2 regions of the Oribacterium sp. oral taxon 108 str. F0425 genome follow, and region 2 is predicted to be linked to the other one. Evidence: predicted binding sites of a transcription regulator. Region 2 holds the regulator's gene; the other holds the start of a gene.
What was found. Region 2 encodes NrdR, which represses ribonucleotide reductase genes. Its sites were predicted from a motif close to CACAANATNTTGTG; they were not measured.
Positions count from the first base shown of each region.

Region 1: nrdD (anaerobic ribonucleoside-triphosphate reductase) is a predicted target of NrdR. The motif match lies at 12,092-12,105, and genes of this name have one in related genera.

Region 1 is NZ_AFIH01000001.1:539,557-555,691, reverse strand. It holds gene HMPREF9124_RS02840 (efflux RND transporter permease subunit) at 1-1,814, opposite strand, end outside; gene HMPREF9124_RS02835 (efflux RND transporter periplasmic adaptor subunit) at 1,821-3,008, opposite strand; gene HMPREF9124_RS02830 (Cna B-type domain-containing protein) at 3,420-5,942, shown strand; gene HMPREF9124_RS02825 (CPBP family glutamic-type intramembrane protease) at 6,158-6,976, shown strand; gene ispE (4-(cytidine 5'-diphospho)-2-C-methyl-D-erythritol kinase) at 7,072-7,953, shown strand; gene HMPREF9124_RS02815 (GntR family transcriptional regulator) at 8,009-8,713, shown strand; gene HMPREF9124_RS02810 (hypothetical protein) at 8,766-9,197, shown strand; partial or broken gene nrdG (anaerobic ribonucleoside-triphosphate reductase activating protein) at 9,218-9,741, opposite strand; gene nrdD (anaerobic ribonucleoside-triphosphate reductase) at 9,764-11,959, opposite strand; gene HMPREF9124_RS02795 (MBL fold metallo-hydrolase) at 12,242-12,883, opposite strand; gene HMPREF9124_RS02790 (RelA/SpoT family protein) at 12,883-15,150, opposite strand; gene HMPREF9124_RS02785 (hypothetical protein) at 15,243-15,473, shown strand; gene HMPREF9124_RS02780 (CBS domain-containing protein) at 15,861-16,135, shown strand, end outside.
Region 2 is NZ_AFIH01000001.1:1,907,868-1,924,002, reverse strand. It holds gene murD (UDP-N-acetylmuramoyl-L-alanine--D-glutamate ligase) at 1-230, shown strand, start outside; gene HMPREF9124_RS08920 (FtsW/RodA/SpoVE family cell cycle protein) at 261-1,403, shown strand; gene HMPREF9124_RS08915 (cell division protein FtsQ/DivIB) at 1,406-2,149, shown strand; gene ftsZ (cell division protein FtsZ) at 2,275-3,495, shown strand; gene HMPREF9124_RS08905 (peptide chain release factor 3) at 3,722-5,314, shown strand; gene HMPREF9124_RS08900 (Sapep family Mn(2+)-dependent dipeptidase) at 5,361-6,743, shown strand; gene HMPREF9124_RS08895 (methionine ABC transporter ATP-binding protein) at 6,866-7,906, shown strand; gene HMPREF9124_RS08890 (methionine ABC transporter permease) at 7,907-8,572, shown strand; gene HMPREF9124_RS08885 (MetQ/NlpA family ABC transporter substrate-binding protein) at 8,689-9,600, shown strand; gene HMPREF9124_RS08880 (DUF975 family protein) at 9,726-11,000, shown strand; gene nrdR (transcriptional regulator NrdR) at 10,997-11,473, shown strand; gene HMPREF9124_RS08870 (YqeG family HAD IIIA-type phosphatase) at 11,470-12,018, shown strand; gene aroD (type I 3-dehydroquinate dehydratase) at 12,108-13,343, shown strand; gene HMPREF9124_RS08860 (TlpA family protein disulfide reductase) at 13,480-14,121, shown strand; gene HMPREF9124_RS08855 (B3/B4 domain-containing protein) at 14,160-14,888, shown strand; tRNA gene HMPREF9124_RS08850 (tRNA-Val) at 15,026-15,098, shown strand; tRNA gene HMPREF9124_RS08845 (tRNA-Met) at 15,182-15,255, shown strand; gene HMPREF9124_RS08840 (phosphatase PAP2 family protein) at 15,340-16,110, shown strand; gene HMPREF9124_RS08835 (DUF5662 family protein) at 16,107-16,135, shown strand, end outside.

The DNA.
Region 1 (16,135 bases), 1.4 Mb from region 2:
TAAAGAGCCTGAAAGCCGGTTCCTCCGCCGGACAGCGTCGTATAGCGGTCCACATCGGGATCCTTCGCCACCATAGCTTCAATCTCCCGCATGGCCTTGTCTCTTTCTTCCAAATCCAGTCCCGGCTTTTGCAGAACGGAAATCTGCACGGTGGCACTGTCTATATCCGGCATCAGCTCTGAACGAATCTTTGTTGCCAAAAACAGAGAGAAAAGAAGAATCAGGAAGGTCCCCAGCACCACTGCTTTCTTATGCCGTAAAAAGCGCCCGATAAGGGTCCGGTAGCTATTCTGCAGACTCCGTACCGCCTTGTATGCCGGCGCCTTCTCATTCTCCTTCGGCTTATACAGTGTGAAGCAGAGCGGGACAATGGTAATTGCGGAAAGGAGAGAGGCGAGCATACAGAAAACGATGGTAAAGCCGAGCGGTTTAAAATATTGACCCGAAATCCCTTTTAAAAAGCCAAGAGGAAGGAAAACTACGCAGGTGGTGAGGGTGGAGCCGAAGACCGAGGCGCCCACTACCCGTACCGCATCGATTGCCGCGTCTCTCCTCGACCGTCTTTCGTCCTGAACCTCGTCCATCGCGCGGAAAGAAGCTTCCAATACTACAATGGAATTATCCACCATCATGCCTACGCCGAGCACCAGAGCGGAAAGGGTAAGCATATTCATGCTATACCCCATGGCATACATGAAAACAATCGCCCCCAGTATGGCTATCGGAATGGAAGAGCCTACGATGAGGGAAGCCTTTACATCTCCGAAGAAGAAGAAAATGATGGCCATGGAAATCACCACCGCCATAATCATAGTCTGGAAGACGCTGGAAAGAGAAGATTTGATACTGTCCGCATTGTCCTGGATAATATGAATGGATAGATTCGGGTTTTGCGCCTCTAAATCTTTGATTGTCTCCTTAACATCCCTGCTCATGGCAATATCGGACTCTGTCTGTGTCTTACTCAGGCTGAGTCCAATCGTATCTTCTCCGTTATATCTTCCGATGCTGCTCTTCTCTTCCAGGCTTTCCGATACTGTTGCGAGGTCCCGTAAATACAGGGTATTTCCCGTTCCAGTGAGAAGCGGTAAATTTTTCAGCTTTTCTATCGTGGAATAATCCTCCGAAACGCTGAGACTGAGCTTCTGCTTTCCATAATGAGTACTCCCGGCAGGATAAGTAAAATCGGAAGCCTTAATCATTTGGATAATATTTTCCATAGTCAAATGATACTGGGCAAGTTTTTCCTCGGAAAGTTCCACACGGACATACTCCGCCTGTCCTCCGGAAAGAGAAACCGAAGCGACCGAAGACAGCTTCTCCATCTCCGGCTCAATATTGTTTTTCACATAGTTATAAAGGTTAGCCTTTGTTTTATCCGAAATAGCAAGAACCATTCCCGCCTGGGCATTGATATCAAATTCAATATAGTCGGGGTCCTCCGCATCATCGGGTAAATTGCCTTTCAGAACATCCAGCTTCTTCTTCAGCTTGTCATAAGCACGGTCCATATTGGTGCCGTAACGATAACGAACAATGACCATGGAAAGGTTTTCCATGGAACGGGACTGCACCTCCTCCACATCGGACAGGAGGGAAACTTCTTCCTCTATGGGCTTCGAAACCAGTTCATCAATGTCCTCGGGAGATGCCCCGGGATAAACGGTAGACACAATCATATAAGGAAAATTCATGTCGGGGAGCAGCTCCATTTTCATGGTCGTAAAGGCGATAAAGCCGAAAAACAAGAGGGACAGCACCGCTAAAAAAGTGGACACCGGGCGGCGCAAAATCAATTTCGTAATGGCAATCATCTGCTTCTACCCCTTTTCTACTTTTGCGGATTCCTCCGGAGCGGACTCTTCTTCTGTAGAATTCTCTTCCAGGGATTCCTCCGGAGCGGACTTCTCTTTTGCAGAATCCTTTACAGACTCATCCTTTTTATCCTGCAGTCTGACCTTAGCCCCGTCAAACATCTCGTTGTTCCAGGAAGAAACCACCTTGTCCTCTTCGCTTAGTCCGGAAAGAATCTCTGCGCTCTCCTCACCACTCAGGCCGAGTTCCACCTTCTTTTTTCGGAGCAAGCCTTCGTTTCCGTCTGTCCCTTCAAAAACATAAACAAAGGCTTCACCGTTTTCATAGTAAAGCACATTCAGTGGCAAAATATTCACGCTACTTCTACTGTCCTTCGTAAGACTAATCTTCGCTTTTGAGCCCTCCGGAAAATCAGTATTTTCCACCTCCGCTTTCACCGGAAAGAGGCCGGTCTCCGGAAGCAGTACCGAAGAAATCTCCGTGATGGTTCCGGGATAGCTTTCCTTTCCTTTTTCGAGCATAATGCTCTGTCCGACGGAGAGATTTTTCACAAGCTCTTCCGTCGCGGAAAAGAGAACTTGCTGTGACCCGGCCCCTATCAAAGTGGCAAGCTGAGTCCCCTGGGGAATAAAAGCCCCTTTAACGAGAATACTGTTTTGCAAAATACCGTCCGACGGAGCAGTAATTTCGGAAAACTCCACTTGTGTATCGTAATTCAGCTTTGCCGCCTTAACTTGTGCTTCCGCAGCCTTTGCCTGTGCATCCGCCGCTTCAAAATCCTGGACGGAAATATCTCCCGATTCCTTAAGTGTTGCCAGTCTGTCCCGACTGTCACGTGTGACCTGTGCCTGTGCTTTTGCCTGCTCTAAACTGTACTTTGCGGCATCAACCTGTTTCTGATTATCCAAAAGGGCAATCCTTTCCCCTTTTTTCACTTCGCTTCCGTTTTCCTTGTCAATTTCCAGAACCTCTCCGGATATTTTACTGAGTAAACGGAACTGCTCTTTCGCGGAAATCTCTCCGAGGAGCTCCTCCTTTACCGCTATGTCTCCCTTCTCCATGGAAATGCAGGTGACTGTCGGAAGAGCCTTTCCTTCCACTTCTTCCTTCGGCTTCATGATTCGACGAACAATGAAAAAAGACAGCACCGATAAAACTATCAGAATAGCGATTGCTTTTAGCCCTTTTTGCATGGTTTTCCTCCCTTATCTCTACCTGTATAAAGGTCTGTACAGATGGTAGCACAATTTAAAACGACTATCCATAAAGATAGGATAGTTTTTGCCTCTATTTCCGCTGTTTTTTATTTCCCCCACAATATTTTTATTCTATAGGATGAAAACAAAAAATTTTATATTTTAAGAAATTCTTACGTCAAATCTTGATAGTTTTGGACAAAATAAACATAAATATTAAGTTTTAATTTTTATTTATGGAGATAAACACGGCAATTAAGAAAAAACAGAGTTAATAATTTATATTTCCTTAATAAATCATTTTGTGATACTTCTATTTTTTTATTTTTATCTCTTGAAATCTATAGTCGATATGATAAAGTGACGAGTGATAAGAATGGTTTTATCCAATTTTGGAGAAGGAGAACTATGAGAGCTAAGAGACAAATTTTGTCCCTCTTATTGGTGTTGCTTTTGGTATGGCAGGGATTTTCTTTTGCCAACGCCGAAACGGGAAGCACACAAGGGACAAGCATAGTGGGAAGCGGAACAGGCACGGAAGCCTCTGCCGCAAGTAGCAGTACAATTTCAGGAACAGGCACTGCAAGCAGCAGTACCATTTCCGGAGCAGGCAGCGCAAGCAAAAAGGGAAAAGCAATTGAAAATGCTTTATCCATTGAGACATTATTGATAAACGGTAAGCCTTTGCAGGATGGCGGCACCCTTGTCAGCGGTCAGAGGCTGCAATTAAAAGCGAAGATTAAGGTGCAGGGCTTAAGTATTGAAGAGGGAGACTATATCTCTGTTCAGCTTCCCAAACAATTAAAGTCCAAAAATTTGAGTTTTGATATTCCGGGAGATGACGGAAAAATTCTGGCTAAAGGAACATACAATGAGACGACCAAGGAAATCCGCATCACCTTCACTAAGGATGCTGAAAACTACGGCGGCACAGACGGTGAAGTATTCTTTGTTACGGAAATTGACAAAGCAGTGGTCAACTCTACGACAAGCGCCCCGTTTCAGCTGGAAATCAACGGAAAAATGGTCATCAACTACAATATAGATTATCAGATTGTAACAAAAGAAAATCCGAAAACTTTTTATAAAGACCGTGACTACAATCTTCATAAAGTAGTAGATAAGGACGGGAATACCCATTACTTAATCCATTATCAGGTTACCTTGGATACCAGAAATATTGAAAAGGTTCCCGGTGCTACAAGCTATGAAAATATTGTTTTTACTGACACTCTGCAGAGTGGTGCACTGAGTTACTTTGATGTAAAAAATCATTTTACAGATCTGAACCTGAACCAGGCTGATATTGATAGGTATGCGCCTGTTCTTAGAAAAGGAATCTGGCGTTCCGGAGCTTATAATCAGCATGGTGTTTGGGAGAATGCCCCTGATGATTCCGATGCTAATCGCGGTCCTTTTTGGAGTCTTCGCAATAGACAGAACCTTGACGATTTTGCTCCGGTAGTAGCGGGTAGCCCAAACTATTCCGCAGACAGAAGAAGCTTTACCTATTCTTTGGGAACGCTGGCTCCTGATGACGGCTATACTCTTGACTATTATGTAGAGATTAGCGAAGCTTTTAAAAATAACGATATATTCTATAATTCAGCAAAGCTTACCGGTGACGGAATTATTCCGGTGGAAAGGAGTAGAGATTTTGTAGTTAATGAAGCCGGCGGCTTTTTAAACGGGAAAACCTTCAGTCTTCAGATTAAGAAAGTCGGAGAGGAAGGCGAGGCTTTACAGGGAGCAAAGTTTACTTTAGTTAATCCTAAGACGAACTATACAAAGACTCTTGTGACCGATGAGAACGGTATTGCAAAGCTCGAAAATGTTTTGAAAGCCGACTATGTCTTGACCGAGGTGGAAGCACCGGAAGGCTACGAGCTGGATTCCACTCCCCGCACCATCAGCAAGACGGATTTTGAGAATTCCGTCGCAAACGGGTCCACTGTGGAAGTGGAAGCTGTCAATAAGAAAGAGGAAGAGCAGCCGAAATTCCGGAATCTTTCCGTGAAAAAGGAATGGGTTTTAGATCCGGCTCTTGCAACAAATAAGCCCGAAAAAGTCAAGGTTTCCGTTTTGAAGAACGGTGTTAAGGATGAAAATCTTACGGTAGAGCTATCCGCAGCCAACGGTTGGAAGGCATCGTTTTCCAATCTTCCCAAGCAGGATGCCAACGGACAGGAAATCGTATATACCGTTTCTGAAGAAGAGGTGGCAGGATTTAAGGCTGCTATCTCCGGTTCCGAAGAAAACGGATTTACCATCAGTAACTATAACGGTTCCAGAGTGGTAATTCCGGTAACCAAGATTTGGCAGGGTAAGGGACCTCACCCCGACCACTTGAATGTTCAGCTTTTTGCCAATGGAGAGAAGGTAGCGACTTATACCTTAAACAAGGCTAACGGTTGGCAGCATAGCTTTGATATGCCAAAGCTTGATGCAAACGGTAAAGAAATCCGTTATACCGTTACTGAGGATAGCGTTGCCGGCTATACAGCAACAACCCAAAGCAATCCGGCTACCGGCTATGTCAATGTTTTTATAAACAAAAAGAATGATGTTCCTCCTGTAAAGCCCGGTAACGGCGGCGGAAATGGCGGCGGAAATCCTCCCAAGCCGAGTCCCAACCCCTCTACTCCCAATGAGCCGGGTGACCCGTCCGGAAATGGAGAAAGACCCGGAGAAGTCTTAAATGCAAACAGACCGTCTGTCAGTTCCCCGGAAAGTAATCCGGAGGGTTCCGTGCTCGGTGCAGGCAGAAACAATGCCCCTGAAGCAAAGGGAACGGTTTTAGGATCCGGACGCGGACAGACCAAGACCGGTGATTCCGCAAATATGCCCGTCTACTTTGCGCTCTTTGCCTTAACAGGCTTAGGCTTCTGTATCGTTGTACTGAACAACTACAGGAAGGAAAAAAAGAACTAAGACGAAATATCGCCTGCTCCGGGCAGGATACTCGTTAAGAAGGAAAAGGAAGAGGCAGATTGTCTCTTCCTTTTTTGTGCGGATGAATCCTTTTTCTTCCTCATTTACAAACTTGCCGATTTCCTGTACAATGCCCATAATTTTTCATCTGCCGGAACTCCGACTTTGGTGGATGGGGCTTCCCCTATTTCATGGTGAAAACAGAAAGGAGTAGTATGTTGTTCATTCGTCAATTTATTTTTCCGAAAGAAAAAACCGAGCATTTACGATTCTTTGATGTCCTGATTATCACCGCCATTTTATTCGGGCATTTTATCCTTCTCTCCACGGAATTATTTCTGGAGAGTTTCACAGCAGGGGTTTCCGCCATTCTTCCGGCTTTTTCCCTCTCCCCGGTTCTCCTCAGTGAAAATGGCAGCGGAATCTTGGAAACGGTTGCCGAAGCAGTTGACAGTACAACGGAAGGCGTTGCCTATTCCGGCAATTTGCAATTTCAAGCCATGATGCTTATCTTGGCTTTTCTCTATCTATGGATTCGAAACTTTGATTTTAAACAAATTCCTTTTCGTTTCCGTCTCTCCGTTATCCCCTGGTTTTTCATCATCCTCGCGGTTATGGGACTCAGTGCGGATCTTCTCTATCTGCTCTTTGATAACGGCTATAACTATTTCACCAAAGAAATTCTGATGTCTCTGGATTTTTTTGAGTTATTCCGAAAAATAGCGGTATTAAGCCCTATCGCCATCCTCTATGCACTGTTGAATGCCTTTTATGAAGAATACTTTTTCCTCGGTCTTTTGGGTACGGTAGACCAAAAATACAAGTGGCAGACCCTTCTTTATTCCACACTGATCCGTATTTCCTTCCACACCTACCAGGGACTTCCTTCCGCACTGATAATAGGCATTGTTTTCGGTCTGATTTACTACTACTTTTATCATCGAAGAACCAAAAATCTCCTTCCCCTTGTTTTGGTCCACTCCATGGCCGATATGTTCGGTTCCGGATTTCTCTATATCTTTGCCCGATTCTGATCCGGAAGACATCGATGTACTTGCAAAAATGCAATTTTTTCAGTAAAATCTAAGGGACTTTGTATACAAGAAAAAGTAGTCAAGGGGATAAAACAATGGATGAAATAGAGCTCAAGGCGCACGGGAAAATTAATCTGTCCCTGGATGTCTTAAGCCGAAGAGAAGACGGCTATCACAATGTAAAAATGATTATGCAAAGTGTCACTTTACATGATACGGTTTTCCTGAAAAAGGAAGAAGAAAGAGGCATTCGCTTATCCTGTAACCTTGCTTCCCTTCCTACAGACGAGGGCAATCTGATGGTTAGAGCGGCAAAGCTGATGCAGGAAGAATTTTCCATACCGGGCGGAATCGGTATGCGTCTTCATAAGCGTCTTCCCGTAGCTGCCGGAATGGCAGGGGGATCAAGTGATGCTGCTGCCGTATTCTTAGGGCTGAATCAGCTCTTTAATCTGGGACTTTCTGTTTCGGAACTGGAAAGGCGAGCCGTAAAACTCGGAGCCGATATCCCCTTCTGTTTACATCGAGGCTGCTTTCTTTCCGAGGGGATTGGAGAAAAGTTGCAAGAACTCCCTCCTCTCCCCCCCTGTCACATCATTCTGGCCAAGCCCGCATTTTCCCTGTCTACGAAACTGATTTATGAGAATCTCCACGTAGACGGCATTCATAAAGCGGAGCACCCCGATGTGGATCGGATGATACAAGAATTGAAAAAAAACAATTTGGAAGGAATCTGCCATTTAGGCGGAAATATTCTGGAAAGGGTGAGCCTTAAGCTCCGACCGGAAATTCGCGAGTTAAAGAACTATTTTACGGAAAAAGGCGCTCTTCTTTCCCTCATGAGCGGCTCCGGTCCGACCGTCTTTGCTATCTTTCCCAAAGAGGAGGAGGCAAAATGCCAAGCAATTTTAGAGGAGCTGAAAAACACGGCACTGAACAATCTTCTGGAATCAAGCTGCATTACCGCACCATGTTAGGCAGCATTTCCAATACGAAACATTTTTTACTGAAAGAGAGAATAAGGAGGATAGCATGGGTAGCGATTTCACAATCAATATGAACGAATATCTCCCCCTTCGGGATTTGGTTTTCAATACACTGCGGCAGGCCATCTTAAAGGGTGAATTGAAGCCGGGCGAGAGGCTCATGGAGATTCAGCTGGCAGAAAAACTGGGGGTATCCAGGACACCTATCCGAGAAGCTATCCGAAAGCTGGAGCTCGAGGGGCTGGTTCTGATGATTCCGAGACGCGGTGCGGAAGTCGCTAAGATATCCCATAAGTCTCTCCAGGATGTTTTGGAAGTGCGCGGTGCGTTGGAAGAGCTTGCGACGGATCTGGCCTGTCAGCGCATTACCGATGAACAGCTTACAGCCCTCCGTGATGCGGAAAATCATTTCAAGGCGGTAGTGGAAAGAGGTACGGAGATGGAAATCGCCGAGGCCGATGAGGCTTACCATGACATCATATATAACGCCACGGGAAATCAACGCCTGATTCAGATGATTAACAATCTCCGGGAACAAATGTATCGCTATCGCTTGGAATACATTAAAGATGAGGCACAGAGAGGAACTCTGATCAGTGAGCACGAAAAGATTCTGGAGGCTATCCGTATCCGTGATATCATTCGTGCCAAGGCGCTGATGAAGGAACATATCGATAATCAGGAGATGACTGTTTCCAAAAATTTAAACGAGGCGGAAGAAAGAAGCCGACAGGCTGCAGGCAAGCGTTAAATTTTTTCTTTCAACGGGTGGCAAAAATCGGCAGGACGAAAGGAGTTTTGAAATGAAGAAAATTGTATTACTTGTAGGAATCATGGGAATGCTCGGCATGGTGGCCTGTGCGAAGAAAACGGCTACGGAAACCGAAAAGGTGACCGAAGCCTCTACGGAAATCAAGGTTGGCGAAGACGGCGAAAAGCAGGAAAGCGAAGCCAAAAACAGCAGTGAGAAGGCTACTGAAGCGGAGAGCGAAGCCAAGGGAAAAGAGGCAGGCGGAAAAGAAAAGAAGGATCTTACCGTAATCAGCGGCACCATCACCGATGCCGCAATGTACAGCGTAAGTGTGCAGGGCAATGACGGAAAAGATTATGCACTGAACAAAACCGAAAAGACCGATATTTCCGGACTCTCCCAAGGAATTGAAATCGGCACCAAAGTAGAAGTTACCTTCGATAAAGATATGAACATCATCTCCATGGTGGATCCGGGGAAATAGGCGGAATAGAATAGGAGTTTTTATCCATCCTCCCTATAAAGGACAATTTCCCCTCTTCTCCTGCTTTCCTCAACAAGAATCAACCTTTGGTTCTTTGAGCCCCGGAAGAGAAGGGTGATGTCTTTTTCCGCTTCTATAAAACGACCATCCACAAGGACGGTAAGGTAAGAAAAGAGCTCGTCGAGCTCTTTTTTTCTTCCCCTCCTCGAGAAAGAAGTTCTTCATAGGTGTAGCCGGAGTAGCACCAGATATCCTTCTTGGGAAGTCGTTCTTTTACCTTCCTTAGAAACGGCAGAAGGGCATGAAGATTAGCCGGGTAAAGGGGTTCTCCTCCAAGGAGACTTAAGCCCTGAATCTCCGGCTTGGAAAGGGCTGTCAGAACCTTCTCCTCCACTTCCTCCGTATATTTTTCCCCGTATGCATAATTCCAGGCAATCTCATTGAAACAGCCCGGACAGGCATGAGGACAGCCGGAGACAAAGAGACTGACTCTTATCCCCGGCCCGTTTGCCACATCGAAATATTTGATTTCCGCGTAGTGCATAGTATCCTTTCTCTAAAGAAGTCTACAGGTGAAGTACCCGATCCTTTATCTCCTGTGTTCTCCCCTGATTCCAGAACTGGGTACCGATGTAGCCGCAGGTTCTTCTTGCCACGGACAGTAAGTCCTGGTTTGTATTTCCACAGTTCGGGCAGCGCCACTGGAGCTTTCCGTAGCTGTCTTCGATAATCTGAATCTCTCCGTCGTAACCGCAGGCACAACAATAGTCTGACTTGGTATTCAGCTCCGCGTACATGATGTTCTCGTAAATAAACTTCATGAGGCTCAGTACCGCCGGAATATTGTTCTGAAGATTCGGGACTTCCACATAGCTGATGGCTCCGCCCGGAGAGAGCTTCTGGAAGTCCGCCTCAAAGGAAAGCTTTGAGAACGCGTCAATCTTCTCCGAAACATGCACATGGTAGGAGTTCGTGATGTAGTTCTTGTCCGTCACACCGGGAATCTCCCCGAAGCGCTTCTTTAATGCTTTCGCAAACTTATAGGTGGTGGATTCCATTGGAGTTCCGTAAACGGAGTAGCTGATATTTTCCGCCTCTCTCCACTTCTTGCAGGAATCATTCAGCTTCTCCATAACCTTCAGGGAAAATTCTCTTCCCTGCTCTGTCGTATGGGAAACACCGAGCATGCGAACACACATTTCGTACAGACCCGCATAGCCTAAGGAAATGGTACTGTAGTTGTTGAAGAGAAGCTTATCGATGGTCTCCCCCTTCTTCAGTCTTGCAAGTGCGCCGTATTGCCAAAGAATCGGCGCCACATCGGATACCGTACCGAGCAGTCTTTCATGGCGAAGACGAAGAGCTCTATGACAAAGTTCCAGGCGCTCGTCTAAAATCTCCCAGAACTTCTCCATATCTCCGTCGGAAGAACAAGCCACATCCACTAAATTGATCGTTACTACACCCTGATTAAAACGACCATAGTACTTGTGCTTTCCATTTTCTCCGAGTCCTTCTTTATCCTCCGTAAGGAAGGAACGGCAGCCCATACAGGGATAAACATCGCCGCCTTTATACTCCTTCATCTTCTTTGCGGAAATATAGTCGGGAACCATTCGCTTTGCCGTACACTTTGCGGAGAGTTCCGTAAGATAGTAATAGGGGGAATTCTCATGGATGTTGTCTTCATCCAGCACATAAATCAGTTTCGGGAAGGCCGGCGTAATCCAAACGCCCTTCTCGTTCTTTACCCCCTGCATCCTCTGACGAAGCACCTCTTCGATAATCATGGCAAGATCATCCCGTACCGGCCCCTTCTCCACCTCATCCAGGTACATAAACATGGTCACAAAGGGGGCCTGCCCGTTACAGGTCATAAGGGTAATCAGCTGATACTGGATTGTCTGGATTCCGCTCTTGATTTCTTCTTTCAGACGACGATTCACAATTTTTGCGATAATTTCCTCGTCCATGTTTTCGCCGGTCTCTTTTCTTTCCTCGATAACCGCCTCTCTGATCTTCTGTCTGGAAATATCCACGAAGGGCGCCAAGTGCGAAAGGGTAAAGGACTGTCCGCCATACTGGTTGGAAGCCACCTGTGCCACAATCTGCGTGGTAACATTGCAGGCGGTAAAAAAGCTGTGCGGCTTCTCAATCATAGTTTCGGAAATCACGGTGCCGTTCTGGAGCATATCCTCCAAGTTAATGAGATCACAGTTATGCTCCTTCTGCGCATAGTAATCAGAATCATGGAAATGAATAATGCCGTCCTCATGGGCGTGCACAATATCTTCAGGGAGCAGAAGTCTCCTCGTTAAGTCCTTGGAAACCTCTCCTGCCATATAATCTCTCTGGGTAGAATTAATGACCGGATTTTTATTGGAATTCTCCTGCTTCAGTTCTTCGTTTGCCTGATCGATAAGCGCCAAAATGTCTTCATCCGTAGAGTTTGCCTTTCTTGCCATTTCTCTCTTGTAACGATAACGGACATACTTCTGTGCCACCTCATAACCGCGCATCTCCATAATGGCAGTCTCTACCATATCCTGAATTTCTTCGACGTTCACGGCATAGCTTTTTGTTTGAATCTTCTTTACCACGCTGTCCGCAGCTGCCTGAATCTGATAAGCATTCAACTGGTAGATCGGATCAACCTCCTTGTTGGCCTTCTCAATGGCATGGACAATCTTGGAAAGGTCGAACTTCACCTCTTTCCCGTTTCGCTTAATGACATTCTTCATGAGTAAAACTTCTGTTTCCATACTTCCCCCTAGCCGTGAAAAAAGCCGGAAAAGACCGGCTCTATGCACTTTCCGCTTGCTCTTTTTTATACCAATCCTGTCAAGTCTTAAATCCCGAACAAAACATGATATTGTTTAATTCTTCTATTCAAGCACTATATATTGTGTGACGCTCCCTATCATACGACAAAGATAAGCTTTTTAAAAGGGGAAAAAATAGAAAATTAAGTACAAAAAAAAGGAAAAATTTAGACATTTTCCTTTTCCATCATAAAGCTTCTTTCCTTGCAAAGCTCCGGGCTTTTACTCTCTGAAAAAATTCACCGGATTATAGCTCTTCTCATTCCGAATCGTCGTACTTTCCTCATGTCCCGGAAAAACCAGCGTCTCTTCCGGCAGTGTAAAAAGCTTTTCCCGGATACTTCGTATAATTTCTTTCTCGCTGCCGCTGTACAGATCGGTCCTGCCATAGGATTCGCAAAAAAGCGTGTCACCGCTGAACAGATAAGGAACTTCCCCCTCCACAAAAAAGCAGATAGACCCCCGGGTGTGCCCCGGAGTGGACAGAACCTTCCATTTTTTCCCTAAAAACTCCAATTCCTCTCCGTCCCGAAGCGCGGTAAAGTCTTGAATCTCCACATTGTCCTCCGGATCCCTTCCAGACATATTGAGCTGCCCGTTTCCAAGCATCTTTCTTTCTTCTTCCGCCGCATAAAGTGGAATCTTATATTTTTCTCTTAGAGCGGGAACGGCAAGAATATGATCAAAATGCCCATGGGTAAGAAGGATAGCCTGCGGATGCAGTTCCTCTTCTTCCAGGAAGGAGAGAATCCGTTCCGCTTCCGCTCCGGGATCAATTATGACCGCATCCCTGCTCTTCTTATCATAGACGATATAGCAATTGGTTCCAACAATGCCTACCACCATGCTTTTTACCTGCAGCATTATCCCTTCCCCCTTTCTATCTCGTAAACACCCTGGATTTTCCTTAATTTTCCAATGATCCCGTTTAAAACTTCCTTGTTCGGTACCTCGAAAGAAAGAAGAATCGTTACCTTCCCGTTCTTTGAGGAGTGCGTGTTCATTCCTTGAATCGCAATGTTATCGTCTGATAAAACCTTGGAAATATCCACAATCAAGCCCACACGGTTATTGGTGAAAATCTGCAATTCCGTAGCATAACTCTCTCCGTTTCCGGGATTGCTTTCCCACTCTACCTCGATTCGTCTTGCCTTCTCATCTTCCGACAAATCCATGATATTAATGCAATCGGTTCGATGTACCGTAATACCGCGGCCTCTCGTCACAAAACCGACTACCTCATCCCCCGGCACCGGATTGCAACATCGGGCATAGCGCACCGCAAGGTCGTGGATTCCTTTCACAATAATACCGGACTTGGATTTCCGAATGACCTCCGGCTTTCTCGTCAAATCTTCAATATTCTTTAATACGGTCTTATCATCAATATTCTTGTCTTCCGCCTTGTGCTTCGCATCCAGAAGTTTGGCAATGACTTGGGATTCTTTGATTCCCCCTCTTCCTACAGCGGCAAGAACACTATCCCAATCTCTATAGCTGTAGCGACGGAGAACCGCCTCAATATATTCCGGCTTCGTAAGCTCGGGAAGGGAAATCCCTTTGGCCTTCACATACTTATCAAGAAGATCCTTCCCCCTGTCCAGATTCTCATCCTTCTGCTCATGACGGAACCACTGGTTAATCTTATTCTTGGCCTGTGTGGACTTGACAATCTTCAGCCAGTCCCGGGAAGGTCCCCTGGAGTTTTGGCTCGTAATGATGTCTACACGATCTCCATTTTGTAATTGATACTCTATCGGAACGAGCTTATCGTTGACCTTCGCCCCGACCATCTTGTTTCCCACGGCAGAGTGAATCGAGTAGGCAAAGTCAATCGGCGTGGAACCCTGCGGAAGGTTTTTAACATCTCCTGTAGGAGTAAAGCAATATACATTGACATTAAAGAGAGAGAGGTCGGACTTGACCATATTCATAAATTCCTTGGAATCCGACTCATCCTTCTGCCATTCCAGAATTTCATGCAGCCACTTCATCTTGGACATCTCCGTCTCCGTGGCCTTCTTGTCGGAGCCTCCCTGCTCCTTATACTTCCAGTGTGCAGCAATACCGAATTCTGCCGTTCTGTGCATCTCAAAGGTTCGAATCTGAATCTCAAAAGGCACGCCGTCTCTTCCGATAACCGTAGTGTGCAGTGACTGGTACATATTGGGCTTCGGCATCGCAATATAGTCTTTAAAACGTCCGGGAATCGGCCGGTACATCTTGTGAATGACGCCCAACACCGCATAGCAATCCCGCACGGACTCTACAATAATCCGAATGGCAAAGAGATCGTAAATCTGGTCAATGGTCTTATTTTGATTGACCATTTTTTTATAGATGGAGAAAAAGTGCTTAATTCTCCCCTTGATATTTGCCTCGATTCCGCTTTCCTCGATATGCTCCCGCACCTCTTCCACGATAGCATTGATACGGTCTTCTCTCGCCTCTCTCTTAAAATGGACCTTATCCGCAAGATCGTAGTAAACCTCAGGCTCCAAATACTTTAAAGAAAGGTCGTCCATTTCAATCTTAATTTTGCTGATACCGAGACGATCCGCAAGAGGAGAGTAAATTTCCAAAGACTCTCTGGCTTTTTCCTTCCGTTTTTCCGGGCTTTGGTATTCCAGTGTTCTTAAGTTATGCAGCCTGTCGGCGAGCTTTATGATAATAACCCGGATATCCTTGGCCATGGAGACAAACATTTTTCGGAGGTTCTCCGCCTGCATCTCCACCTTATCCGAATTCAGGTTTAATTTTGTCAGTTTGGTTACGCCGTCTACCAGGGTAGCCACATCCGGATTAAACTCCTTCTCTACCTCCTCCAAGGTCATACCCGTATCTTCCACCACATCATGAAGAAGCCCTGCTGCTATGGTTTCTTTGTCCATCTCCAAATCGGCAAGAATAATCGCAACGCAAAGCGGATGTATAATATAGGGTTCCCCTGACTTTCTCTTCTGCTCCTTATGTTGCTCCTTCGCCACTTCGTAAGCCTTCGTAATCATGGAAAGGTCTTCCGAAGGATGATAGGAACGCACATCTTTAAGAAGCATCTCTAACAGCTCTTCAGGAGGAGTATTGTCTTTCGGTCTCTCCAGAGCCCTGTCTTCCTTCTTATCTATCAGCATAATGACTCCCATTCCTACAATATACGGCTATTTTACCCTGTTCCTTAAGCCTTGTCAAAATGCCTCTCTATTTAGATGCAGCAGTCTGGAATGTGATTCAGGATCTTGGAGATAAGCTGGTGCATGATGAGAAGGAGCTGGTAGAAACAGGAAAGAAGGAAGATTTAAGGGAGAGCCGGGAAGTCTCTGTATTTGAAGAAGAGAAACTGGAGGGAATCGCAGGAAGTTGCTTTCTATGGCGGGGTATTAAAGAATCTTTGCGAGGGCTTAGGCTCTGCACGAAAAAGACGGTCGCGAGGCTTCCGTTGGGAGCTGCGCTCTAGCAACGAAGGCGGGCGCATGTTTGAGCCCGAAGGGCGAGTTTGCGCAGGAGCCTGAGTGAAAAAGCGAGTGCAGCGAGTAGGAAACGTAGTGTGTCTTTGAGGCAGAGTCTAAGCAAAGCAAGACATTTCTGTATGATGGGGTTGCCAACGATTACTTGACAGTAACGCGAGATGTTCTCGTATATTTCTATTTTTATTAAGGACAAAGACACAATTCCGTCATATCTTTCCGCTAAAATTTCCTTCAGGAAGCCGGAGTGAGAACGTGCCTTATCGAGAAACCGCGTGAATCGTGAAAAAGCAATGATTTCTTTGTATTGCTTCAATTTTTTTAGGAAAACAGTCGATATAGTAAAGGCAAACAAAAAAGTGAGAGGTTGTGCTTTTATGAATATTTTATTTTTCATGACCCCGAAGTGTGATGTAGCTTATGTGGAAGAAGAAGATAGCTTGCGAAACACCTTGGAAAAGATGGAATTTCATCGTTATTCTTCTATCCCGGTACTGACAAAGGATGGAAAATTTGCAGGGACCCTGACCGAAGGGGACCTTTTATGGGAAATCAAAAATCAATTGAAGCTGGACTTACGGGAATCCGAAAAAGTTCTGGTAAAGGACATCCCTATGCGAAAGCATTTTGAGGCAGTCGGCATCAACAGCTC
Region 2 (16,135 bases):
ATCTTGTTCTTATCGGGGAAACCCGGAATCAGATTGCAGCTTGCGCGAAGAAAAACGGCTTTCACAATCTGATGTTTGCCGAGGATATGGATGAAGCCGTAAAAGATTGTGCGGCCTATGCGGATCCCGGGGACTATGTACTCTTGAGCCCTGCCTGTGCATCCTGGGGGATGTTTAAGGACTATGAAGAAAGAGGCAGAATTTTTAAGGATTGTGTGAAAAACCTGTAGTATAGCGGTAGAAAAGGAAAGGGAAGAATAGTGGCGAAAAAAATGAAGGTCAAGCATTTTTATGATTTTTCCTTGGTGGTAATGGTCTTTTCCATTACTCTTTTCGGTCTTTTGATGTTGTATTCCGCTTCGGGCTATATGGCGGCTAAAAGTGATTTGGGAGATATGTATTATCTCACCAGACAAGGGAGCTTTGCCATAGCCGGTTTTTTGCTGATGCTCCTTATTTCCCGCTTTTTTGATTACCATTGGTTTTCCAAGTTGAATCTGATTTTGTATGTTCTGGCTTGGGGAGCTCTACTGGCGACTTTTGTTATGGGCGTGGCTTCCCACGGATCACATCGTTGGATTCGTCTTTTCGGAATGCAGTTTCAGCCTTCCGAGGTGATGAAACCGGCCGTGATTATCGTCCTGGCAACCTTACTCACCGATAAGGGTTATCGCATCAATTCATTACGGGATATTTTTCGAACCTTACTCTATGCACTGATTCCTGCCGCGGTAGTGGCGTTTACGAACCTATCTACGGGAATGATTATTGTCGGGATAGCCGTATTCATGCTTTTCGTTGCGGTAAAAACCTATCGCTATCATGCCGCACTGTTCCTGCTCGGGCTCTTGGCTTATCTTGGCGCCTATCCGTTGGCAATTTTTTTACAAAAGGTAAAGATACTGCATGACTATCAGATTACAAGAATTCTTGCTTGGAAGGACCCGGTTTCTTTTCCGGATGATACCTATCAAACGAGGCAGGGGCTTTATGCCATTGCTTCCGGAGGGCTTTTCGGAAAGGGGCTGGGAGAAAGCATTCAGAAGTTTCTTATGCCGGAGGCGCAAAATGATATGATTTTCACCATCATCTGTGAGGAACTCGGCTTGGTGGGGGCAGTCGGACTGATGCTTGTTTATGCTTTGATTCTGTTCCGACTCTATGAAATCGCGAAAAATGCCAGGGATCTTTTCGGCTCTTTCCTCGTAATCGGGGTAATGGCCCATATTGCTTTGCAGGCAATCTTAAATATTGCGGTAGCCACAAATTCGATTCCCAATACGGGAATCACACTGCCGTTTATCAGCTACGGAGGAACCTCACTGGTCATTCTTCTTGCGGAAATCGGCATTTGCCTGAATGTATCCTGGCAGACTACTCTGGATAGGGAAAAAGGAGAGTAGAGATGCGGGACAGAAAAGAGAGCCGGGAAAGAAAAAAGAAGAAGGAACTCAGTCTATACGGAATCTTATTGTTGTTTCTGCTCCTCATTATGTTGTTTTTAAGTACAAGAGTGCATGAAATCAATGTCATAGGAAATGAGCAGTACACCAAGGAAGAACTGGTCAATATGATTCTGCCGAAGGACCTGGATTACAATAGTCTCTATGCCTTTGTGGAAGACCGAATCAAGCCGCATAAGAGCTTGCCGTTTATAGAAAAATATGAGTTGCACTGGAAGAGTCCGTTTTCTCTGGAAATTATTGTATATGAGAAAAATATGGTAGGCTACGTAGAGTATATGTCCAGCAATCTTTATTTTGACGGGGACGGTGTTGTGGTGGAGTCTACGCAGAAAAAGTTACCCGGCATTCCGAAGATTACGGGACTGAGCTTTTCTAAAGTGAGTTTGTATAAGGCACTTCCTGTAGAAAATAAAGCCATTTTTCAGGATATTTTGAATTTGAGTTCTGCACTCAGGCAGGAAAAAATAGAGTGTGACCATATTGATTACAGCGCCTCCTCCACGGCAACGCTTTACATCGGAGAAATCAAGGTGCTTTTAGGCGACCATGAGGACATGGAACAGAAGCTGATGAGTTTAAAGGATATCCTTCCGGCTTTAGCAGGGAGAAAAGGAACATTGGACCTCAGCAAGTACCGGGGCAGAAAAGAGAAGGAAGCCTATGTCTTTAAGGAAGAGAAGTAGGAGGGGGGAGCAAATTTACACAGCCCCCCTTTACAAATATTCTAAAATTCTTATAATGATATAGTTAGGTTAAATGAAAGAATGGGTCCTTTTAGGAGTGCATCATAGATTTTAAGGAGGAAGACATGATAGAAATCCAGCTTCCCGAGTCTGAAGCAGCGGCAAAAATTATCGTTGTCGGTGTTGGCGGCGCAGGAAATAACGCAGTAAACCGAATGGTGGACGAGGGCATTGTCGGTGTTGAGTTCATTGGGGTGAATACAGATAAACAGGCCTTGCAGTCCAGCAAGGCTGCCAGTTCCATGCCCATTGGAGAGAAGCTGACAAAGGGCTTGGGCTGCGGCGGAAAGCCGGAGATCGGCACCAAGGCGGCGGAAGAGAGTGCGGAAGAGATTACTGCTGCTCTGCAGGGAGCGGATATGGTTTTCGTAACCTGCGGTATGGGTGGAGGAACCGGAACCGGAGCCGCACCTGTTATTGCCAAGATTGCGAAGGATATGGGAATTCTTACCGTAGGTGTGGTGACGAAGCCTTTCCGTTTTGAAGCAAAGCAGAGAATGAAGAACGCCCTTTCCGGAATTGATGCTTTAAAGGAAGTGGTAGACACTTTAATTGTGATTCCGAACGACAGATTGCTTGAAATTGTAGAGAAGAAAACTTCTCTTCCGGATGCTTTGAAGAAGGCGGATGAGGTTTTGCAACAGTCCGTTCAGGGAATTACGGATTTGATTAACGTGCCCGGATTGATTAACCTGGACTTTGCGGATGTTTCCGCGGTCATGAAGGACAAGGGTGTTGCCCATGTGGGTATCGGTAGAGCAAAGGGTGATGACAAGGCTATTGAAGCTGTGAAGACTGCCATTTCTTCTCCGCTTTTGGAGAGTACCATCGAAGGTGCTACGGATGTTATCATCAATATCTCCGGAGACATTAGCCTGATTGAAGCAAATGATGCAGCTTCCTATGTGGAAGAGCTGGTAGGAGAGAATGCCAACATCATCTTCGGTGCCATGTACAATGAAGATGCACAGGATGAGGTTTCCATCACCGTAATTGCAACCGGCATCAAAGAGAAGAAGAGTGCGGAAACGGCAAAGGCAGCTCCCGAGTTTAAGCCGCAAGCGGGATTGCACAGCAATGTAAGTCCCGTACAGCCGGGCTTTACGACTCCGAGCTTTTTGAATAATCCGCGTCTTTCCACTCCGACTTTGGGAGAAAGACCGGAGGTTCCGATGGAGAATCCGTCTTTAAGAACAACGGAAACGGTGGAACCGCAGGTACAGAGTAAGCCCAGAATAGGAAGAGAAGCGGGCCTTGAAATTCCTGATTTTTTACGTAGAAAATAAAAGTAAACGAGATATCGCACGCTTCGCGCACGATACTCGTTATGAATACTAGGCTATGTCCTAAGGGCATAGCCTTTTCTTAAGACGGGGAAAGTTCGCTTTGCGTATTTTTCTCGTTTCCTTGATTATAGGATGATTTTTAACGACTTGAATGATTTACTTTAAGATTTAATTAAGAAGAATACAAAGTCGCATAAGAAGAATACAAAGAAGTTTTAGGAGGCACATGGCAAACTTAAGAGAAGAAATAGAAAAGAGAAGGACCTTTGCGATTATTTCTCACCCCGACGCGGGAAAGACAACCTTGACGGAGAAATTTCTTCTCTATGGAGGGGCAATTAATCTTGCAGGAACCGTAAAGGGAAGAAAGTCCGCAAAACACGCGGTTTCCGACTGGATGGAAATCGAGAAGGAGAGGGGTATTTCCGTTACCTCTTCCGTTTTGCAGTTTAACTATGACGGAAGATGCATCAATATTCTGGATACGCCGGGACACCAGGATTTCTCGGAGGATACCTATAGAACACTTATGGCGGCCGACAGTGCGGTCATGGTCATCGACGGGGCAAAGGGTGTGGAGCCGCAAACCATTAAGCTTTTTAAGGTTTGCGTGATGCGTCATATTCCCATTTTCACCTTCATCAATAAGTTTGACCGTGAAGCAAGAGATCCGTATGAACTTTTAGACGAGATTGAAGAGGTGCTCGGAATCCGAACCTGCCCGATTAACTGGCCTATCGGTTGCGGACACAATTTTAAGGGAGTTTTTGACCGGGAAAAAGAAGAAGTGGATCTTTTCCATGCTGCAGGCGGTGGAAAGAAAGAAGTGGAAAAGGAAGTCTATTCCAAAGATGATCCAAAATTAGAAGGTGTAATCGGAAAAGAATATTTTGATAAACTGCAGGACGATTTGGAACTCCTGGAGGGGGCTGCGGAAGGCTTTGATGAAGAAAAGGTGGACGCCGGACTTCTGACTCCCGTTTTCTTCGGATCGGCTCTTACCAACTTCGGTGTAGAAACCTTCTTACAGCATTTCCTGAAAATGACGAAGTCCCCGCTCCCGAGAATGTCCGACCAGGGACTCATCGATCCGGTGGAGGAGGCATTTTCCGCCTTTGTTTTTAAGATTCAAGCCAATATGGATCCGAAGCACAGAGACAGAGTGGCTTTCATGCGGATCTGCTCCGGTGAGTTTGATGCCGGAATGGAAGTGAACCATATCCAGGGTAACAGAAAGGTGAAGCTTTCTCAGCCCACGCAGATGATGGCGGATGAAAGAAAAATTGTGGAAAAGGCTTATGCGGGAGACATTATCGGCATTTTTGATCCGGGCATTTTCTCTATCGGAGATACTCTGGAGCTTTCCGGAAAGAAGTTTGTCTATGAGGGCATCCCGACCTTTGCGCCGGAGCATTTTGCAAGGGTAAGGCAGATTGACACCATGAAGAGAAAGCAATTCTTAAAGGGCGTATCCCAGATTGCGCAGGAGGGTGCCATTCAGATTTTCCAGGAATACAATACCGGTATGGAGGAAATTATTGTCGGTGTAGTCGGAAGCCTCCAGTTCGAAGTCTTGACCTATAGACTGAAAAATGAATACAATGTAGAAGTTCGACTGGATATGCTTCCTTATGAGCATATTCGTTGGATTGAAAATTATACGGAAATTGCAGTGAACGAAATTTCCGGTACTTCCGATATGAAACTGGTAAAGGACTTAAAGGACAGACCTTTGCTTCTTTTCGCCCATCCCTGGTCTATCGGTATGGTGCTGGATCGAAATAAGGACTTACATTTAACGGAATTTTCCAAGAACTAAGATTGGAATGGTTCATATGAACCATTTCGGAAAGAAAGGCAAAGTTATGGAAAAAACAATTAAAAACTGGCTCCTCGCGCATGAGGAAGAGTTTATACAGGATTTATTCACATTGGTACGGATTAATTCCGTAAGAGGAGAGACGAAGGAGGGGCTTCCCTTTGGAGAGGGTCCGAAAGAAGCTTTGGACGCAGGATTAAAGATTTGCGAGCGCTACGGTTTCCATACCAAGAACTGGGACAATTATGTCGGAACGTCCGACTTTTCTCCGGAACTACCTCATAACCTGGATATTCTCGGACATCTCGATGTAGTGCCTGCGGGAGAGGGTTGGGAAGTAACCGGACCTTTTGAACCGCTTGTCAAGGACGGCATCCTTTACGGAAGAGGAGTCAGTGATGATAAGGGACCGGTACTTGCGGCGCTGTATGCTATGCGTGCCGTAAAGGAGCTGGGGTATTCTCTGAAGAAGGGCGTTCGGCTTATCATGGGAACCAATGAGGAAACCGGATCTGCCGACCTCGAATATTACTATAAGAGAGAGAAGGCGGGGGAAATGAGCTTCACGCCGGATGCGGAATTCCCGATTATCAATATTGAAAAAGGCGCCATGCACGGTACTTTAAGAAAGAATAGAACAGTAGAGGGTTCTTTACTTTCCATGAAAGCCGGTGTTGCGGTAAATGCCGTTCCCCAGAAGGCGGTTTTGGAATTTAAGACGCTCTCGGATGAGGAATTTAATGCGGCAAAACTTGCAGTCGAAAAGGAATGCAGTGTACAGATTCAAAAATCCGGAAATACCGTGACCGTAATCGGTGTAGGCGCGCATGCTTCCACACCGCATCTCGGAAAGAATGCGGGGCTCGCGGCTTTATCCTTTGCGGTAAAACTTCCTTCCCTCGGAGCGGAGGATAGGAAGGCCTTTGAATCGGTCTTAGAACTCTTCACTTATGGCGTCACGGATGGTTCCGGAATCGGAACAAAGCTGCAGGATGAGGAAAGCGGAGAGCTTACCTGCACCTTGGACATCTTCGAGGTAGGGGAAAAGGAAATGCACTTTATCTACGACAGCCGTATTCCCATTTGCGGAACGAAGGAAAATTGTGAAGACATGGCGAGAAAAACTGTGGAGGCTAAGGGCTTTATCTTTGAGACGGAGGGAATGGTTCCGCCACACCATGTTCCGAAGGATTCCGACTTTATCAAGGCTCTCCTTTCCTGCTATGAAAAGGTGACGGGAGAAAAAGGGGAGTGCCTTGCTATCGGAGGCGGTACCTATGTACATCATGTGGAGAACGGAGTCGCTTTCGGTGCCATTCTTCCGGGAGTGGATACCCATATGCATGGCGCGGATGAGTGGATTAAGGTAAAGGACCTGCTTCTTGCGGCTGAGATTTATGCGGAGTCCATTCTCGCGCTATGTTGCTAGATTGATTTATGCGGAGTCTATTCTTGCGCTATGTCGCCAGATTGATTTATGCGGAGTCTATTCTCGCACTTTGTCAGTAAAATAGAAAAATGAAGGATTCGGATTTTATCCGAAGGAGTAGAATGGAAGAAAATATTATCTCTATAAGAGGCCTGGGAAAAGTATTTCGAACCGTTTCCGGAGACTTTACCGCTCTGGACGACATTCATTTAGATATTAAAAAAGGGCAGATTCACGGAATCATAGGGCTTTCCGGTGCAGGAAAGTCCACTTTGGTGCGCTGCATCAATTTTCTGGAAAGACCGAGTAGCGGACAGATTCTGTTTAAGGGGAAAAGTTTAAGCACGATGAAGGAGAAGGAAATTCTCGCCATGCGGCAAAACATGGGGATGATTTTCCAGCAGTTTAATCTTCTGGAGCAGAGGAATCTTCTCGAGAACGTTTGCTTTCCCCTGGAAATTGCGGAAAAGGGCAGTTTTTTCCAAAAAATTGTGCAGGGCAGTGCACGGAAAAAGAAGAGAATTGCAAGAGCGGAGGAGCTTTTGAAGCTTGTCGGTCTGGAGGGAAGAGAAAAGAGTTATCCTTCCCAACTTTCCGGAGGACAGAAGCAAAGAGTTGCGATTGCGAGAGCCCTGGCCACGAATCCGGAGGTACTGCTCTGTGATGAAGCTACTTCCGCACTCGATCCGAAAACCACGGAGCAGATTCTCGAACTTCTGAAACAAATCAATGAGGAGATGGGGGTTACCATTATTATCATCACGCACCAGATGAGCGTGATTGAGTCTATTTGCGATGAGGTGGCCATCATTGATCACAGTAAAATAGCGGAGCACGGGCCGGTAAAAGAGATTTTCCGTTCTCCGAAGACGGAAATCGGAAAGCGACTTATCCTGGGAGAGGGAGAAAGAGAAGCCTTCTTCGGAAGCGGAAAGCGTTTTCGTATCGTATTTGACGGAAAAAATGCACATGATCCGATTCTTTCGGAGCTGATTCTTGCTTTGCATACTCCGGTGAATATCCTCTTTGCCAATACCAAAGAAGTGGACGGTATGGCGGTAGGACAGATGGTGATTGAACTTCCGGAAAATCTGGAGGATATCCTGCATGTTACGGAATTTATGAAGGAAAGAGGAATCCCCTTTGAGGAGGTGCATGCATAGATGAGTATAAAAGAATTAATTCCCATGTTTCAAACGGAAACGTTGGCAACGCTTTATATGGTAGGGGTCTCTACCTTGATTTCCTATCTTATTGGCATTCCCTTGGGCGTGATCTTAATTGTCACGGAAGACGGCGGGCTTTATCCGATAAAACCGGTACACGCTGTTCTGGGATTTCTCACCAATATCTTTCGAACGATTCCCTTCCTGATTCTTCTGGTCATGGTTTTGCCGATTACAAAGTTTCTTGTGCATACCACACTCGGACCGAATGCGATCATCCCGCCACTTGTCTTTGCGGCAGCACCTTATATTGCCAGAATGGTGGAATCTTCTTTAAAGGAAGTGGATGCGGGAGTGATTGAGGCGGCACGCTCGATGGGTGCCAACAGACTGCAGATCATCTGGAAAGTCTATCTTCCGGAGGCAAAGCCGAGTCTCTATATCGGAGCGGCAATCTGTATCACGTCAATTTTGTCCTATTCCGCCATGGCGGGATTTGTAGGCGGAGGCGGGCTTGGAGCGATTGCCCTGAACTACGGCTATTATCGTTACAAGACGGACATCATGATTATTGCGGTTTTGGTACTCATTATCATTGTGCAGATTATTCAGGAGTTTTGGATGCGTCTTGCAAAATACAGCGATAAGAGAAGAAGGGTATAAAGCTTTTCTCTCTTTAGCATAGAAACCTGCCACGGGAATGCTTCCCGCGGTGCGACAAGCTTGGAAAATTTTCATAAGAGAGTAGGGAGAGTTTTCAAGGTAGAAAAGGAGAAATTATGAGAAAAAGAATAGCAGCGTTATTACTTGGTTTGGCTGTTGTTTCCTTAGCGGCTTGCGGGGGACAGAAGGCGGATACAAAGACCGAGACCAAGAAAGAGACGGAAGCCGGAAGTGAAAAGGCAACGGAAAAGGCGGCTGAGAGCGAGAAGGCCACAGAAGCAGCTGCAGCATCCGGAGAGACCGTAAAGATCAAGATCGGTGCGACACCGAGTCCCCATGCGGAGATCTTGGAAGCGGCAAAGGACGCTTTAAAGAAGAAGGGCGTGGAGATTGAAATCGTAACCTATAATGATTACGTTCAGCCGAACATTGCTACGGATGAAGGACAGATTGATGCAAACTATTTCCAGCATCAGCCGTATCTGGATGATTTCAATAAGGAAAATAACACCCATGTTGTTTCTGTAGGAAAGATTCACTATGAGCCTTTCGGAATCTATGCAGGAAAGTCGAAGGACCTGAAAAATATCCAGGACGGTGCTAAGATTGCGGTTCCGAACGATACCACCAATGAGGCCAGAGCGCTTCTTCTTTTGGAGGCAAACGGCATCATTAAGCTGAAGGACGGCGCAGGTCTTACGGCAACCAAGCAGGATATTGTAGAGAACCCGCACAATGTGGAAATCTACGAGGTTGAGGCTGCGCAGATTCCCCGTTCCTTGGATTCTGTGGATTTTGCCTGCATGAACGGAAACTTTGCTATCCAGGCGAACTATAAGCCGAGTGAAGCATTGGCAGCCGAGAAGTCCGACTCCGAAGCGGCACAGACTTATGCCAACATTATTGCCGTTGCCGAGAAGAATAAGGATGCGGCATGGGCAAAGACCTTGGTGGAAGTTTTGACCTCCAAGGAAATCCAGGATTTTATCAATAAAAAGTATGAGGGCGGAGTGGTTCCCTTAAGCTAATCCGAGAGCAGGAGTTGCGACAAAAGAAAGGGTATCCTATCCTTATTGTATGGGGTAGGATACTTCCTTTCATTTCGTGGCTCCTCTTCTGTATGCAATCGTGTTTTATAAGGAAGGGATAAGAAATGATGAAAAACAAAGACTTGAGAAGATTTGCCAGAGAGAGATGGAGAAAGTTTTGGCCGACTGTTTTGGCTGCTTTTGTGCTTCTTTTTTCCGTCTATATCGCCTTGGCAATGGGCTTTTCTTTTGTCCTTAGTCCTTTTTTACTGACCAGCTTTTTGCCCGGTATAGAAGAGTTAAGGAGAGGAATCAGTCTGAGTATTTCGGGAATATTGCTTGCCCTTCTGGTATTTGTGCTGGTGATGTATCTGATTATTACCTCCTTTTCCATCCTGTATATGGCTTTAAAAAGCATACGGGGACAGAAATTGAGTCCATTCGATATCTTTTATACCCTGCGTCCGGAAAATTATCCGATGCAGCTTCGTGTTTTAGCTTATAGCTTACTCTATACCGCCATCCCCTGGCTCTTTTCTCTTTTGACGTTTTTCCTTTTCGGAAGTTCTGCCAATAACTCGATTCTCAGTATGGCGGAAGAAGTCTTTTTCAATGTATTGATTGGTGTCTTTTTAATGTTCTTTTTATGCACACCCTTTCTTCTTCTGGAATCGAAGTCCATAGGGCTCATTGATGCGATGAAGAAAAGTGCGGAATGGATGAAGCCGGAGCGAGCTCGTTTCTTTCGACATGTTTTGTACTTTCTGGGCTTGAGGCTGATAGCCAATGTTCTTGCCGAAATGTGGGGCTACATCTTGGAGAATTCTATTCTACCCGGTTTTTTTCTGATGTTTTTTTTCCTGCTCTTCTTAAGCCCTTACTATATTCTGGTACAGGCTGCCTTCTATCAAGATATTCTCTCTAAGAAAAAGATGGAACAGGAGAGGCGCGAAGTGCAACCCGAAGCACAGGAAGAGCGCGAAGAAGAGCCTGGATTGATAGCTGAGGAGGAACGGAAGGCGGGAGTGCCGGAATCCGAAGCGGTTCCGAAGCCTGAAGCGGAGCTGAAGTCCGAAGCGGATGTAGAGCCCCAAGCGGATGTAGAGCGCCAAGCAGATGTAGAGCCCCAAGCGGCAGCAGAGTCAGAAACGAAAGAAGACCCCGGATTGGCAGTTGAAGCAGAACCGGAAGAAGAACCCAAGGCGGCGATTGAAGCAGAGGATAAAGCAGTACCGGGAGAGGTATCCGACGAAGAACCCAAGGCGACAGCGGAGAAAGAACTTCGCGAAGACCCAAAGAAAGAAGCAAAGGAAAAACCGGAGGAAGAACCGAAGGAAGAATTGAGCTTTGAAGAGGCCAGAAAACGGTATACAGACTATAAGGAGGAAGAGGAATCATGAAGTGTCCCTTTTGCAATGCGGAAGATACCCGTGTAATCGATTCCAGACCTGCGGATGAAAATACGGCAATCAGGAGACGCAGACAATGTGAAATCTGCGGAAAACGTTTTACTACCTTTGAAAAGACGGAGACGCTTCCCTTTATGGTGGTAAAGAAAGACCAAAGCCGTGTGCCGTATGACCGCGCAAAGCTGGAGGGCGGCATCTTACGCTCCTGCCACAAAAGACCGATTTCTCCGCAGCAGATTTCCGAACTCGTGGATGATATTGAGAACAATATTTTTAAGCATGACAGCAAAGAGGTCAGCACGGAAGAGATTGGGGAAATGGTGATGGAGCGCTTAAGAAATCTGGACCAGGTTGCTTATGTGCGTTTTGCTTCCGTATACCGAGAGTTTAAGGATATCAATACATTTATGGAGGAAATCGGAAAGCTCCTAACCAGTCGCAGTAAGGGAGACGAGAAGTTATGAAAAAAGCGGTAAAGAGAAGGGAGGAGCGGAAGAACGCCTTTTTCCCGACGTACTCCGTACGCTCCGTCTACACTCTGGACTTTGAAAGGCTCTATGAGGAAGGGTATCGCGCTCTTTTCTTTGACATTGATAATACCCTGGTCTATCATGATGAGCCTGCTCTTCCTGAAACCGTGGAACTGTTTGGAAGACTTAAGAAAATCGGCTTTAAAACGGCCATTCTTTCCAATAACGGGAAAGAAAGGGTGAAGCGCTTTGCGGAAGCAATCGGCGCAGATTATTATCAGGAAAAGGCGGGAAAACCCGATGTGAAAGCATATCTTAATGCCGTACGGGAATTTTCCCTGCAAAAAGAGAGCTGTCTTTTTTTCGGTGATCAGATTTTTACCGATATCCTGGGAGGGAATAAGGCAGGGGTTCCCACAGTCCTTGTGTATCCGATGGGGAAGGAAAAATATTTTCACATCGTACTGAAGAGAATGCTGGAGAAGCCTTTTTTGTATTTTTACAGCCGAAAACATGCGCTCTGGAGAAATGAGCCCTAAGGCAGGAAAGTAAGGGGGAAAATCATAAAAAAGGAATCCGACGGAAGGAAAAGCCATAGAAACAAGAAGAACTAAGAGGAGAACAGGAAATGGGCATGATTGTACCGATTCAGGGAAAAACGGAAGAAGAGTGTTTGGAAACTTTACAGGCCCTGAAAGAAAATCCGTATTTTCCCCATATCTATGCGGTGGAGCTTCGCTACGATCTTCTGGAGAGGCACGTAGAGCCGCTTTCGGATTTTCTGCGGAAGAGCAGGGAAATCATCGGAAAGAAAAAACTTATTTTTACGATACGGACAAATCGACAGGGTGGTGCATTCCCCTTTGGAAAGAGCTATTTTCAGGCGAACATTTTAGCCATGGAAAGTCGTGTTCCGGACTATATCGATCTCGAGGTGGAAACCGGAGAGGAGGGAAGAGGCTCTTGGAAGGAATGTATCGCCATGGTACAGGGGCTGGGAGGGAAGGTGATTGCCTCCTACCACGACTTTGAGAAAACTCCCGGACTGAGGGAATGCGAGGAAATTCTGAATCAGCTTTCTTCCTATTCTACGGATATTGTGAAAATCGCCTTAATGCCGCGCTCCAAGGAAGACGTATTGAATCTTATGCTCGCCGGGAGGAGATGGAAGGATAGAAATCCGAAAAGGGAACTCATTTCCATGTCGATGGGAGAGCTCGGGAAGGCTAGCCGAGTCCTCCATGATTTATCCGGTTCCTCACACAGCTTTGTACAGGTTTTCTCCGCTTCCGCACCGGGACAATGGGGGATAGAAGACTACATGGAAGTCAGTAAGAAACTATCCGGGAAAAAAGGCCTTGCGTTACTGGGATTTATGGGGAGCGGAAAATCCACCTTGGCGCCCAAAATAGCGGAGCGCTGCGGCTGGCAGGCTTATGAGATGGATCAACTTCTGGAAGAAAAATTCGCTATGCGAATTGAAGAGTTTTTTCGGAAGTTTGGAGAAGAACGTTTTCGGAGAGAAGAAGCCAAACTTCTTCGTTCTTTATCCGGGAAAGAGCACGTTCTTTCACCCGGCGGAGGCGTCGTCTTAAGAGAGGAAAACAGAAAGGTTTTAAAGGAGCATTTCTTCAGCATTTATATCAAGGTAAGTCCGGAGACAGTCTTAAAGCGCCTTGCAGAGGGGAAGAACGTCCGTCCTCTGTTACAGGGAAAGATGAATGTCAACGAAATTGGGGAAATGATGCGGAAGCGTAGCGCCTACTATGAAGAGGTTGCGGACTATATTTTGGAAGGAGACGGAAAGAGCGTATCCGCTTGTGTAGAGGAGATCTACTCCGTTCTTCTGGAAAATGGATTATAGAATCTTTAGTCTTGTTTTCTGAATTTTAATACAAAAGTTCTTGTTAAAAGAGGATTTAAAACTTATCTTAATAAGAGTTTATCCGGAGAAAAGTTATTTTTTCCAATGAAAAATGCAGAAAAGAAAGGGAATGAAAATGTTGTTTTTTAGAAAATGGATGCTTCCGGCAGCACTTGCTGTCTTAACCCTGCTTTCCGCTTGCGGAAATTCCGCCGGAGCCGGAAAGACAACGGAAGAAACGAAGACGGAGGGAACAAGCGCTGTGGCAGGAGAAGCTGCTACCGAGAAGGAAGGCGCGAAGGCGGAAAATACGGCGAATGACAGTCAATTTGCGGTTTCCGATGACAGTTTAACTTTTACTGCGAAGAATCTGGATAAAGAGGACATTGACAGTTCCATCTTCGCGGATAAGGATCTGACCGTTTTAAATGTCTGGGGAACCTTCTGCGGACCCTGTATTAATGAGATGCCCGAGCTTGCCGCATGGGCGAAGGAAATGCCCGAAAACGTGCAGATTGTTGGCTTGGTAGCGGATATTTCCGGAGAATCGGATGACGAGCATATTGCCTTAGCAAAGAAGATTATGGAGCAGTCCTCCGGAGAATTCACGAACATCATTCCCAGTGTGGACTTTGTACCGCTTCTTTCCAATGTGGTTGGCGTTCCGACAACCTATTTCATCAATAAAGACGGAAAAATCGTGGGAAAGCCGATCGTAGGGGCACAGGTGCCGAAGTATAAGACTTTTGTCGAGGAGTATCTGAAAACGTTGGAGTAGTTGTATTTGTTGCACTTTGCTTATAGAAAGGAGAGATGATGAAGAAGTTTATTGCAGACGATGCATTTTGGAAGATTTTTCCGGAGGCCGCTATTGCTGTTCTTACAGTAAAAAATGTACAGGAAGCAGCAGTACTGGATGAAGCTAAGACACAGGAAATCAAGACTCTCCTTGAGGACGCAAATGAAGGCGCCAGGCGTTTTTTGACGAGTGAAACCATTTCCGAAAACGAGGTGGTGAAAGCCTGGAGAGATGCCTATTCCAAATTCCCTACGAAGAAGGGAGCACGATGCTCGCTAGAGGCGCTGTTAAAGAGAGTTTTGAAGGGCAATCCGGTCGGAAGTATTGCTCCCACAGTGGACATTACGAATGCCATTTCCTTGAAACATGCCTTTCCCATCGGTGCTGAAAATATGGATGCTTTTCGTGGGGACCTGCATTTGGGAATAATGCAGGGTGGGGAAGATTTTTGGCCAATCGGGTCGGATAAGCCGGAACCTCCGCTCTCCGGAGAGATTGCCTATTATGACGATGAAGGTGTAATCTGCCGTTGTTGGAATTGGCGTGACGGAAAACGTACTGAAGTAAACGATGACACGACCAAAGAGTTCATTGCCATGGAGTGTGTTGAACCCGGACGTGTGGAAGAATTAAAAGTGGCTTTAGAGGAACTTGCCGAGCTACTCTCTAAGTATGTAGGTGCGGAAGTCATCAATAAGCAGATTGTAAATCGGGATAATCGGGAAGCAGTTTTGGAAGAAGAATAAAGAGAAGTAAAGTTGAGACTTAATTCAAGGAAGTTTAGGTCTAAAAATACTATTTTTAAAGGAATAAAAAATAAAATTTTTATTGACAAAGTCTTTCCGTTTTAGTATCATTTACTGGTCGCGATTCACGCGACTACGGGGTCTTAGCTCAGCTGGGAGAGCATCTGCCTTACAAGCAGAGGGTCACAGGTTCGAGCCCTGTAGGCCCCATTCTTCGGTCCGGTCTGCGTTTTATACGCAGCCTGGGTCGGATTTTTTTAAGACAGTAGCCAAGACTATGGCATTCTGTTTAAGGCGAGATAGCTCAGCTGGCTAGAGCACACGGTTCATACCCGTGGTGTCGAGGGTTCAAGTCCCCCTCTCGCTAGAGTGAAGGAGTTGAAACTTTGTTTCAACTCCTTTTTGCAATTCATAACCGCTTAGAGCTAGGCATTTCTTGGAAAGTGAGAGCATGGAAAGATTCTGGGAAAATCTATATCGGAAATATCGGAACAGTAAGTGGCCCGGGATTGTAGAAAAGCATCCGAAGCTGCATCGCTTGATGTCCCTTTTTTACCGTTACCGCTACGCAAATGTGCTCTGGATCGGAATCATTTATCCCGTCTGGTTTGCCTCGCTTGAGAGCCGGGTTACGGTCAGTACGGGTTACCATATCATGCATACCTATCTGGATGATCGGATTCCTTTCTGCGAAATCTTCATTGTTCCGTATTTCCTTTGGTTTATCTATATTTTTGCGGGTTTACTTTATTTTATGTTTGTCAATAAAGAGGATTTTTATAAAGTCAGTCTCTTTCTCTTTATCGGCATGGTGGCAAGCCTCATTATCTGTGAAATTTATCCGAACGGAACCGATTTAAGACCGGCTTACCTGAGCGACAAGAACATTTTCCTCCTCATGGTGAAAAGTCTTTATCGGGTAGATACGCCGACCAATGTGTTTCCCAGCATACATGCCTACAATTCTCTTTGTATGCATATTGCGTTAATGAAAAGTAAAGATTTACGGAGGGCCAAATATGGCAGGGCGGTTCGCTGGTTTTCCGGCTTCCTCTGCATTTTCATCTGTATTGCAACACTGGTTTTAAAACAGCATTCCGTACTGGATGTCGGCGGAGCACTGCTCCTTTCCTTCATTACCTACGGCTTTGTTTACGGTTATCCGAGTTTTATATTGGGAGAATATTGGGAAGAGAAGAGTAGAAACAGGGAAAGAGTATGAAACAAAATTACTTAAAAAATGCCAT